Regions from separate parts of the Paenibacillus sp. FSL E2-0177 genome, predicted to be linked through region 2. Evidence: a T-box and tRNA genes for the amino acid it is inferred to sense, from the RefSeq annotation. Region 2 holds a T-box; the other holds one or more tRNA genes.
The links. The T-box of region 2 lies ahead of MHI25_RS24880 (valine--tRNA ligase). A T-box ahead of a tRNA ligase gene usually reads a tRNA of that ligase, here a tRNA-Val.

Region 1 (4,818 bases), 2.7 Mb from region 2:
TGGACTAAATACATCATCCCAACCAAAAAGCCTGCTAAAACAAAATAAGCTGTCCCATATTTCCAGCGTGTATTGGCTGGCACATCGTAATACTTATCATTATCGTGTACGGTACAGCTAATGTCACATTGCATCTTTAAATGAAGACCATTCTCTAACGTTACTTGCTCCAGCTGCGAAATTCTTACCTTTTCAATAATACATTGCTGTGGCAGTGTAGCTTTTCCATAATAATTCAGCTGGTCCCATCTGACCACAACATACTGCTGTCTCTCTAGATCACTGTAGGTAGTAAAAGGTAAATCCCGGCGATGCTCAGCTCCTGGAATCATGTAACCCGCCTCTCGCAAGGGCTCCACGGGAATTAAGAACCCCTTAGTCACAGACTGCGGGCGGTTGTTGTTACGTCTTTTCACATATTTATTATACAGATCGTAAGCAAACATTGCCCAGATGATAAAGAACAAAATCGAACGCAAGTAAACGATTATAGCTAAGCCACCCACCAGACCCACAAGCCACAGCCAGCGCGTAACTGCGGTAGCAATACGTCCACCGTCTAGCGGATGGATTGGCAGCAGATTAATCAAATTAAGTAATAAGCCTATATAAGCCAGGGAATAAAGAAGCGGACTATCCATATAGTATCCCGCTCCAAAAACAGCAGTAGCCCCAATAGTACCCAGAATCGGTCCGCCAAAAGCAACATACGCTTCTGTCTTCGCATCCAGCGGATGTTTTTTCATAGTAATTAAGGCGCCTAAAAAAGGAATAAATAACGGAGCGCTGACGGGTAGCCCGATCCGCTTAGCGGCTATAACATGTCCCAATTCATGAACAAGCAAAAGCAGGACGATACCTATAGCAAACCCCCACGGATAAATCAAAGCATATGCTCCTATAGAAACCATCATGGAAATTAACGGCCCGGCAATTTTACCTATTTTCAGCAGAGACAAAATCGCCTTTCCTTTTAACAGGAGCATGGCGGCTCCGCCCCCCAACCATTTCAGCGGAGTAGAAGTATTCTTTTTCTGCTCATTTTGCATTTGCGGCAAGATCACAAGCTCCTTTATCTTTCAATTTTAAGAAACTACTGTACAGTTCCATCTATCTTATCATAGAAGCATTAAGGATATTTCTACAGTGAGCCCTTTGGAAAGTATACGACGCAACTTTTAGAAACGTTTCAGCGTCAAACCAACTATCTTGGATAAATTTTACTGCCAGATAAAGAAAGGGTTGGTTCATATGCTCTCTTTTCACTCCAAAGCTTGGTTATCCGTCTTAATGCTCTCAACACTTTTACTCCCTGCCACCATGTCAACAAGCTCTTCATTAACTGTATCGGAGTCCTCTGCGCTCGCCCAAGCTTCCTCTGCTAATACTTCGCAAGTATACTACCAATTTGGCGTTCCTGGTGGAAACATAGGCGGACCTGCGCTGCTCAAAAATGGTGTAATCTACGTAGATGTTCGGGGGATCGCTGGGCAAGCTGGCTTAAAAATGGAATGGGATAAATCCGGCAAACGTGCTCTATTCAAAGGCTGGACTAAAAGTTTTGCTATTCGAATCGGGAGTCAAACAGGCGTGCTTGACGGGAAAGCGGTAGATCTAGGAGGAATACCTTTTAAATCCAAAGAAGATGGGATATATGTGCCGGCCCGTTTTATCGTTAAGGCTTTCGAAGGCAGCCATCTCCGTCTGGACTCCACAACGAACACACTTTTAGCAGATGATCTGAAGACCTACAATGTTTTCACAGAATCCTTTGGAGGGCGTACCTATACGCTGGTCAAAGCTAATGGTGATTTATATGTCTCACAAGGCAAGGATACGGTGATAAAACTCACTTCACTCCAAACAAACTTTGACTGGGCAGGAATGAAGATCGAGAAAACGGCGGGGGGTCTGCTAGTCATTAAGATTATTGATTCCTATGGAGAGCCTCATATTAATACACGCGAAATCACACTCATATTCAAAAATGGTGCATTACTACGCAAGGCCACATTCGCTTACCAGTTCAGAGGAGATGCGGATTTCAAACCTTATGATGGCAACCTCATCTTGCATGATGGTAATACCTTACGTTTCATCCAAGACGGCACAGGCAATGTAATAGATACTCTTGATCTTGTAAAGCTGGGTGGCGAGGAAGATGCTTACTATGTAGAAAGCATTGATAAAGAAATCATACTGCTTCGTGGAAATCAGAATGGATTGCTAACCTTAATCGACCGCCAAACAGGCGAGCGAACCCTTTTGTATAAGGAGCTACTCACAGCAAAGGATCAGGAATATGCGGAAAATAACGATGTTCCTTTTAAAGGAGATACTTTGAAATTCGTAAAACGGAGCGGTGACAAATTGTATTTTATAAATGACTCCCCTCTTACTGGCAAAAAAGAAGTTATCTACTCCATTGAAGCTCATTCCAATAACTCCAAGAATAATACTGATTAGAAAGTACAGCACAAGCATGTGTATAGATTAAAGAACTAATCGAATCCTCCCCAGTGATTATCCCTGAAAATTAACCTTCCTACATATAGGCAAACGCCGTGAACGTTGTAGGCAAAGGACCATAGACTGTTATCAGGATTGAAACATTCGAGGAGGATATCCATGGAATCAAATACAAATTTTCATCAACAGGTCGCTTGGAATTGCATGAATAAATATGTAGGTATAGTAACGACTGATGGTCAATCCTTTGACGGCTTCATCGCTCACGTGGATCAGAACTATATCACCCTAGCGGTTCCCAGCAATGAAATGGTCGATCGTATGAACGGAATGCCTGCCGAGCAGTCGAACTATAGACAATTCGGGTTCCAGCCCGGCTTTTACCCAAGACGCCGCTTCTATCCACGCCGTATCCCTTTTTTCGGAATAAGCAGTCTATTTCTACTCCCGTTTTTTATCTGACTCGGTGCAGGGGGATGAAGGGTCATCCCCTTTCTAGCTATTTAACTACTTAATCGGAGAAAATTAAGAAGTAAATACAACTCTACATCTATATTGATTATAAAAAAGAATTGCCATCCTACTCTATCGTATGGTATTATAAATTTCGTCGCAGGACGGTAGCTCAGCGGGAGAGCACTATCTTGACAGGGTAGGGGTCATGGGTTCGAACCCCATCCGTCCTATACTGAAAAAGCCTTATATAATAAGGCTTTTTCTTTTGTTTAGGGATGTTTAGGTTTTGACTGAAATACAAATTGGTGCCATTATGGTGCCCTGTAGTAGACTAAAGCAAAAAAGTGGTGCCATAATCGGCACCACTTTTTTATCCTTGTAACCATTTAAGAAATACATCTTTTGAGACTTTTATCATCTTTCCGACCCTCACGATATGAAATTGACCCGAGTTTAATAGTTCATATGTTTGACGCTCACCTATACCAAGTATTTGTTGTATTTCCTTCGCTGTAAGTACAGAGGGATAATCAGAAGTAGTCTTATACCTTTGTTCAATCACCCTTCTCTTCCTCCTTCTCGAAAGACAAAAACTCAAATATCCTATATTTTTCAAGAGCCGCTTCAACGGCAGCTTGCGTCCGTTCTCTATCTATCTCAGGCAATAAAATCTGTTGCACTGGGCAATCCCCCTTTGTTAAGAATCCCCCGACCGAAGTCGGGGAGTATACCATCTTAGAACGGCAGATCGTCTTTATTCACAGGAATTATTTGACCATCTGTATCTTTTAGTTCCTGTTGTTCTTCCTGTTCTTCCTGATCGTCTTCTCTTTCTTCGTTCTCGTCTTCCTCTTCAGTCACCTCTTCTATCGTCATCTGACCGGAGTCAACATTAACCGATCCATCATTATCAATCGTTCCGCGAATACCTTGATGCGTATGTGTTGGAGTATAATCATCCAGATCAGCTTGCGAGCTGCTGAAGCTTACGAATGCTAGCCAGTATTTTTAATGTTTCGCAGGATGGATACCTGCTGGTCTGTGATATTGCCCTCGATCGTTAACGTGATTACGTCCTCTTTATTACCAAATTTGATATCCTTGATCTTTGTAGTTACGTTGGCTTTCATTTATAATTGCTCCTCTCAAATTTGGGTTTTATGAAAAAATAACCACCGCAGCTAATGCGATTATTGAAGCAACACATATTGCTGCCATGTCATGCTACCGAATTTATTTCTGTCCATTTCGGCGATTTACCCTATGAATGAAACTAAGAGAATAAAAGCAAAGATGATCTTAACCATATTGACGTCAGTTCCTCCCTAAATCCGTGCTATATTAATTAAGAGGTGAATTTTATGAACGGCAAGAAAGTTATCACTATTCTTTTATCCATCTCTTTACTAGGTGTGATTGCTTACTTCGGAATAGCTTATGGATTACTATGGTATATCTTTAATGGGTAAGAAATGAAGATTATCCAACCCCTTTATAAGTTCAGTACAGCCAAACTATCTCTTATATCCTCCTTGTGGGAGAGAGTCTTTTTTTTGAAATTTGTTATACTTAAATAAAAACTTTTAATGAGGTGCTATCTTGCAATATTTTTTTTTAATACCGTTGGTATTTGTTTTGGCGATTCCCTTGGTTTTACTGTTAAAAGGTGATTATGGAACCAAAAACAAAGTTTCAGATAAAACTACTAACATAGAAAAAAAATTAGACAGAATAATAGAATTACTTGAAAAGGATAAGGATGCATAAGCATTTTTATCTTTTTTTCATGTCGCAATATGTATCTACTACGTTATAACCTTTGTGAGAGGAGGGCTATTAACCCTCTCTGTCCCTGTATCTTCGTACTGAGAGTATCCGATTTTGAATCTGTTA
Region 2 (4,818 bases):
CATATGGTCATGGCCGACATTTGTAATCACCGACACGATCGGAGTAACGATGTTCGTTACATCCAGCCTTCCCCCAAGCCCAGTCTCCCATACGACAACATCCGGACAAGAAACACCCGCAAAAAATAGAATGGCCACAGCTGTAGTTACCTCAAACATCGTTGGTGAGCCAAATTCCGTTTCTGCAATCTCATCTACCAAAGGACGAAGGGTATTCACTAGCTCAAGAAGAGTTTCTTCAGGAATGTCCGTATTATTATATTGGAACCTGTTCGTGAACTTCGTAATATACGGAGACGTGAAGGTGCCGACAGAATAGCCGCTTTGCAACAGTGCGCTTGTCAAAAAAGCACAGGTGGAGCCTTTGCCGTTGGTACCCGCCACATGAATAAATTTCAGCCGACGGTGCGGGTTTCCCAGCTTGTCCATCAACATCTCAATTCTGTCTAAACCTGGCCGGATTCCAAAAGGAATCCGGCCCTTGATCCAGTTAACCGCTTCGGTATATGTCGCAAGAGGGGCGGTGCTCCCGCCCCGATTTAGGTCATCCATGTCTCTTATCCTCTCAGCTCTGCTATGCGGGCAAGTACTTTCTCACGTTTGGCAGAATAATCTGCCTGCTTCGCCTGCTCCTCTTCGATAACTTTTGCGGGAGCTTTGGCCACGAAGCCCTGATTGCTCAACTTTTTCTCTACGCGTTCTACTTCGCTGTTCAGCGTCTGCACTTCTTTTTCCAGACGAGCGATTTCTTGTTCAATATCAATCAGCCCCGACAAAGGCAGAAGCAGTTCCGCTCCCGTTACTACAGCGGACATTACCTTGTCTGGCGTTTCCGGATTCAGGCCAGCTTCGAAAGAAGAGGTATTGCAGAAACGTCCGATGTAGTTGTCGTTACGAGTAATGATGCTCAGCGTTTCCTCATTGCTCGCTTTAATAATCAAATCAACCTTTTTGCTCATCGGTACATTTACTTCAGCACGGATATTACGAACTGCCCGGATTACATCCATCAGCAGGTTCATTTCCGCTACCGCTTGCGGGTTCTCCAGAGCAGCATCATACTCAGGCCAAGCAGCCAAAGTAATTGTCTCTCCTTCATGCGGCAGATGCTGCCAGATTTCCTCCGAAATAAACGGCATAAACGGATGGATCAAGCGCATCGTGCGGTCGAGTACATAAGCAAGTACGGACTGTGTCTTCGCTTTGGCTGCGGCATCCGTTCCGTAAAGCGACAGCTTCGCGAACTCAATATACCAGTCACACAAATCGTCCCAAATGAAGTTGTACAGCTGGCGGCCGGTCTCGCCGAACTCGTACGAGTCAATTAGACGCGTAATTTCACGAGAAGTTTCGTTCAGGCGGTGTAAAATCCAACGGTCAGCCGTAGTTAGCTCACCAGTAATGTCAATATTCTCAAAGCTAACCCCTTCAAGATTCATGAGGGCGAAGCGTGACGCATTCCAGATCTTATTAGCGAAATTACGCGCCTGCTCTACCTTTTCCCAGCGGAAGCGTAAATCCTGACCCGCTGTGCTGCCGGTAGAAATCATATAACGCATAGCATCTGCGCCGTACTTCTCGATAACCTCAAGCGGATCTACACCGTTGCCGAGTGATTTGGACATTTTTTGTCCTTCAGCATCCCGTACCAAACCATGCATCAATACGTCCGAGAATGGTTTCTCTCCGGTGAATTCCAGTGCCGAGAAGATCATCCGCGCTACCCAGAAATAAATAATATCGTAGCCCGTTACGAGCACATCGTTCGGATAGTAACGTTTGAAATCTGCACTGTCTTCATTCGGCCAGCCTAGGGTTGCAAACGGCCAGAGGTTGGAGCTAAACCAAGTATCCAGCACATCCTCGTCCTGTTTCAGGTCGGTTAAGCCGCTGATCCGGCGCGCTTCTTCCTCGTCATTCGCCACAACCAGCTCACCGGTAGATTCAGAATACCAAGCCGGAATACGATGCCCCCACCAAAGCTGACGGGAAATACACCAGTCGCGTACGTTTTCAATCCAGTTCAGGTAGGTTCTCTCGAACCGTTCAGGTACAAAGTTAACCCCATTACCATCCTTCTGTGCATTGATGGCAGCTTCGGCGAGCGGCTGCATCTTCACGAACCATTGTGTGGACAGGTACGGCTCAACAACCGCTCCTGAACGTTCACTGTGTCCAACTTGATGCACATGATCTTCAATAGAGATCAGAACGCCTTGCTCCTTCAGATCCGCCGTGATGGCCTTACGGCATTCACTCCGGTCTTGACCTTGGTAAGGTCCTGCTTCTTCGTTCATCGTACCGCTCTCATCCATTACGTTGATCTGCGGCAAATTGTGCCGTTGACCTACCTCGAAGTCATTTGGATCATGAGCTGGCGTGATCTTAACCGCACCGCTACCAAACTCTTTATCTACATACTCGTCAGCGATAATTGGAATCTCCCGGCCGATAATCGGCAGGATCAGGGTTTTACCGATCAGATCTTTATAACGATCATCCTCAGGATGAACAGCAACTGCCGTATCACCCAACATCGTCTCCGGACGTGTGGTCGCTACAGTGATATGTCCGCTGCCATCTTTAAGGGGGTAACGCAGGTGGTACAGATGACCGTTAACTTCCTTATATTCAACCTCGATATCCGACAACGCCGTACGAGCCGCCGGGTCCCAGTTGATGATACGTTTACCGCGATAGATCAAGCCTTTATTATAAAGCTTAACAAATACCTCGCGAACTCCCTTCGACAAACCCTCATCGAGGGTAAAACGCTCGCGGGAGTAGTCAAGGGAAAGTCCCATTTTTGCCCACTGCTCATGAATGGTGTTCGCGTATTTGTCTTTCCAATCCCACACCTGCTCCAGGAACTTCTCACGTCCGAGGTCATGTCTGGAAATCCCCTGCTCGCGCAGCTTCTGCTCTACCTTCGTTTGTGTTGCAATACCTGCGTGGTCCGTACCTGGCAACCAAAGCGTATCGAAGCCCTGCATCCGTTTAGTACGAATCAGGATATCCTGTAATGTGAAATCGAGCGCATGCCCGATGTGCAGCATTCCCGTTACGTTTGGCGGCGGGATCACAATGCTATAGGCCTGAGCATCCGGACGCTGGCCTGCACGGAAATATCCACCCTCTGTCCAGTAGGAATACCATTTCTGTTCTGCTGCCTTCGGATCATACGTTGTTGGCATCTCGTTTTTAGATTCATTCGTAGCGGCAGCATCTGCCGCTGTTAGATGGTTTTGGTCAGCCATTCTCTGATACCTCCACTAGTTTACTTGTAGTTGCTTATAGTTGTTAATAAAGTTGCTGTATAGAGCGCACAGGTCTCTGAAAAAAACAAAAAGACCCCTCGTCTCAAAGGACGAAAGGTCATTCTTTCGCGGTACCACCTTTGTTTCGCGCCAATGAAAAATAAAACTACACTTCTTACCCTACGGATTCAGAAGCTTAGCGCGACACTCGTACAGATAACGGCTGCTACCGGCCACAACCTAACTTATCCTTCACAGGTATGAAGATAAGCTCAGAAGGGCGACTCCGGGGCGACTTCGGGGGCTGTTTCCTACGGAATGTCACAGCACTTGCAATTCCGCTCTCTGAAGGGCTGACCGCCTACTCTTCCCGTTCCCAGTCTTTACTTAGATATTGCTTACTCCATAATACATTTTGAGCCCCCCCTAGTCAACCTGGATACGCCTTTGCAGCGGGACTTTAGGCTGAATTTCGACTTATTTCTTCTGAAGCATCCCTTCCAACAATGAAACAGCAAAAATCCCGATCCTAATACCTGATCGGGATTCACCTATTCATGTGTGTACGCATCACGATTCGATTACGGGATGTACAACACTTGGCCTTCCTCTACACTCTGCCCGGATAAGCGATTATACATTACCAGCTCCCGCGCACTTAGCTGATACTTCTCTGCTATGGTATCCAGTGTTTCTTCACGCTGCACAATACACAGCCGAACTTTGCGGAACATGTTAGCTCCATCCGCGCTGGCAATGAATCTGCTCTTCCATTCCGTATTATTGCCAACCTCTGGAACGTCCACTGCTGCAGATGTATTTCCTTCCGACTGCAGAGCTTCCTGCTCTTTACGGACACGACTGGAGCTTAGTAAAGAAGAGAAGGTGAGATGTTCTTTTTCCGGAATTTCTGCTTCTTTTTTACTGCCCAAGGCGATCTTAAGATCTTGTTTCTCCTCATGAGAAGCCACACTCTCTTGTGAAACAAAAACTTCGTTCGCATTCTCATTAATCGGCGCAGTATTCTCTTCTTGCTTAGGAAGCTCATTATTAGCCTCATTTTCAGAAGCGAACACAGGGATATCCTGAATTGCATCTGCACTAACGGCTGGAACAGCGGTCTCTCTAGGAGTAAAATATTCCTCTGCCGACTGTTGGTTCTCTTCGCTCACATAGCTTGCTTGATTCAGCTGAGACACCTCAACCTCTTTGTTCTGGGCCTCGGCTTTAAACCAGTAATCGGATAAACCCGCTTTAGCATCCTCAACTTGGGACTCCAGACTATGTGTCCGTGCTTTAGCTCCCTTGTCCTTCTCCTGACCGGATGAGAAATTGACTACAGGGGACGTATGAGCGGCTCCACTTGAGACTAATGATTCTTCTGCTTCCTGTTCATTCGCTTCGGCATGCTCATGTTCTTCTACAGCAACCTGTGAGGCATCCTCACCAAAGGTCCACTGTGAATTTTCATAAAGTGCATCATTTTCCTGTTCTTGTAGCTCCGCAGTAGCTTCTACCCTGTCATCATTCACAGGAGAATAGGCGACTGTATACTCCTCTT

Region 1: it has a tRNA-Val gene. The T-box ahead of MHI25_RS24880 (valine--tRNA ligase) is inferred to sense a tRNA for this amino acid. The anticodon was not compared.

The regions. Positions count from the first base shown of each region.
Region 1 covers NZ_CP150307.1:2,818,487-2,823,304, reverse strand. The annotation lists gene MHI25_RS12530 (site-2 protease family protein) at 1-1,049, opposite strand, end outside; gene MHI25_RS12525 (copper amine oxidase N-terminal domain-containing protein) at 1,321-2,466, shown strand; gene MHI25_RS12520 (hypothetical protein) at 2,629-2,931, shown strand; tRNA gene MHI25_RS12515 (tRNA-Val) at 3,084-3,155, shown strand; gene MHI25_RS12510 (helix-turn-helix domain-containing protein) at 3,296-3,487, opposite strand; gene MHI25_RS12505 (hypothetical protein) at 3,480-3,605, opposite strand; gene MHI25_RS12500 (hypothetical protein) at 3,661-3,801, opposite strand; gene MHI25_RS12495 (hypothetical protein) at 3,921-4,055, opposite strand; gene MHI25_RS12490 (hypothetical protein) at 4,525-4,692, shown strand.
Region 2 covers NZ_CP150307.1:5,560,383-5,565,200, forward strand. The annotation lists gene MHI25_RS24875 (folylpolyglutamate synthase/dihydrofolate synthase family protein) at 1-552, opposite strand, end outside; gene MHI25_RS24880 (valine--tRNA ligase) at 558-3,257, opposite strand; T-box leader at 3,361-3,644, opposite strand; gene MHI25_RS24885 (LysM peptidoglycan-binding domain-containing protein) at 3,839-4,818, opposite strand, start outside.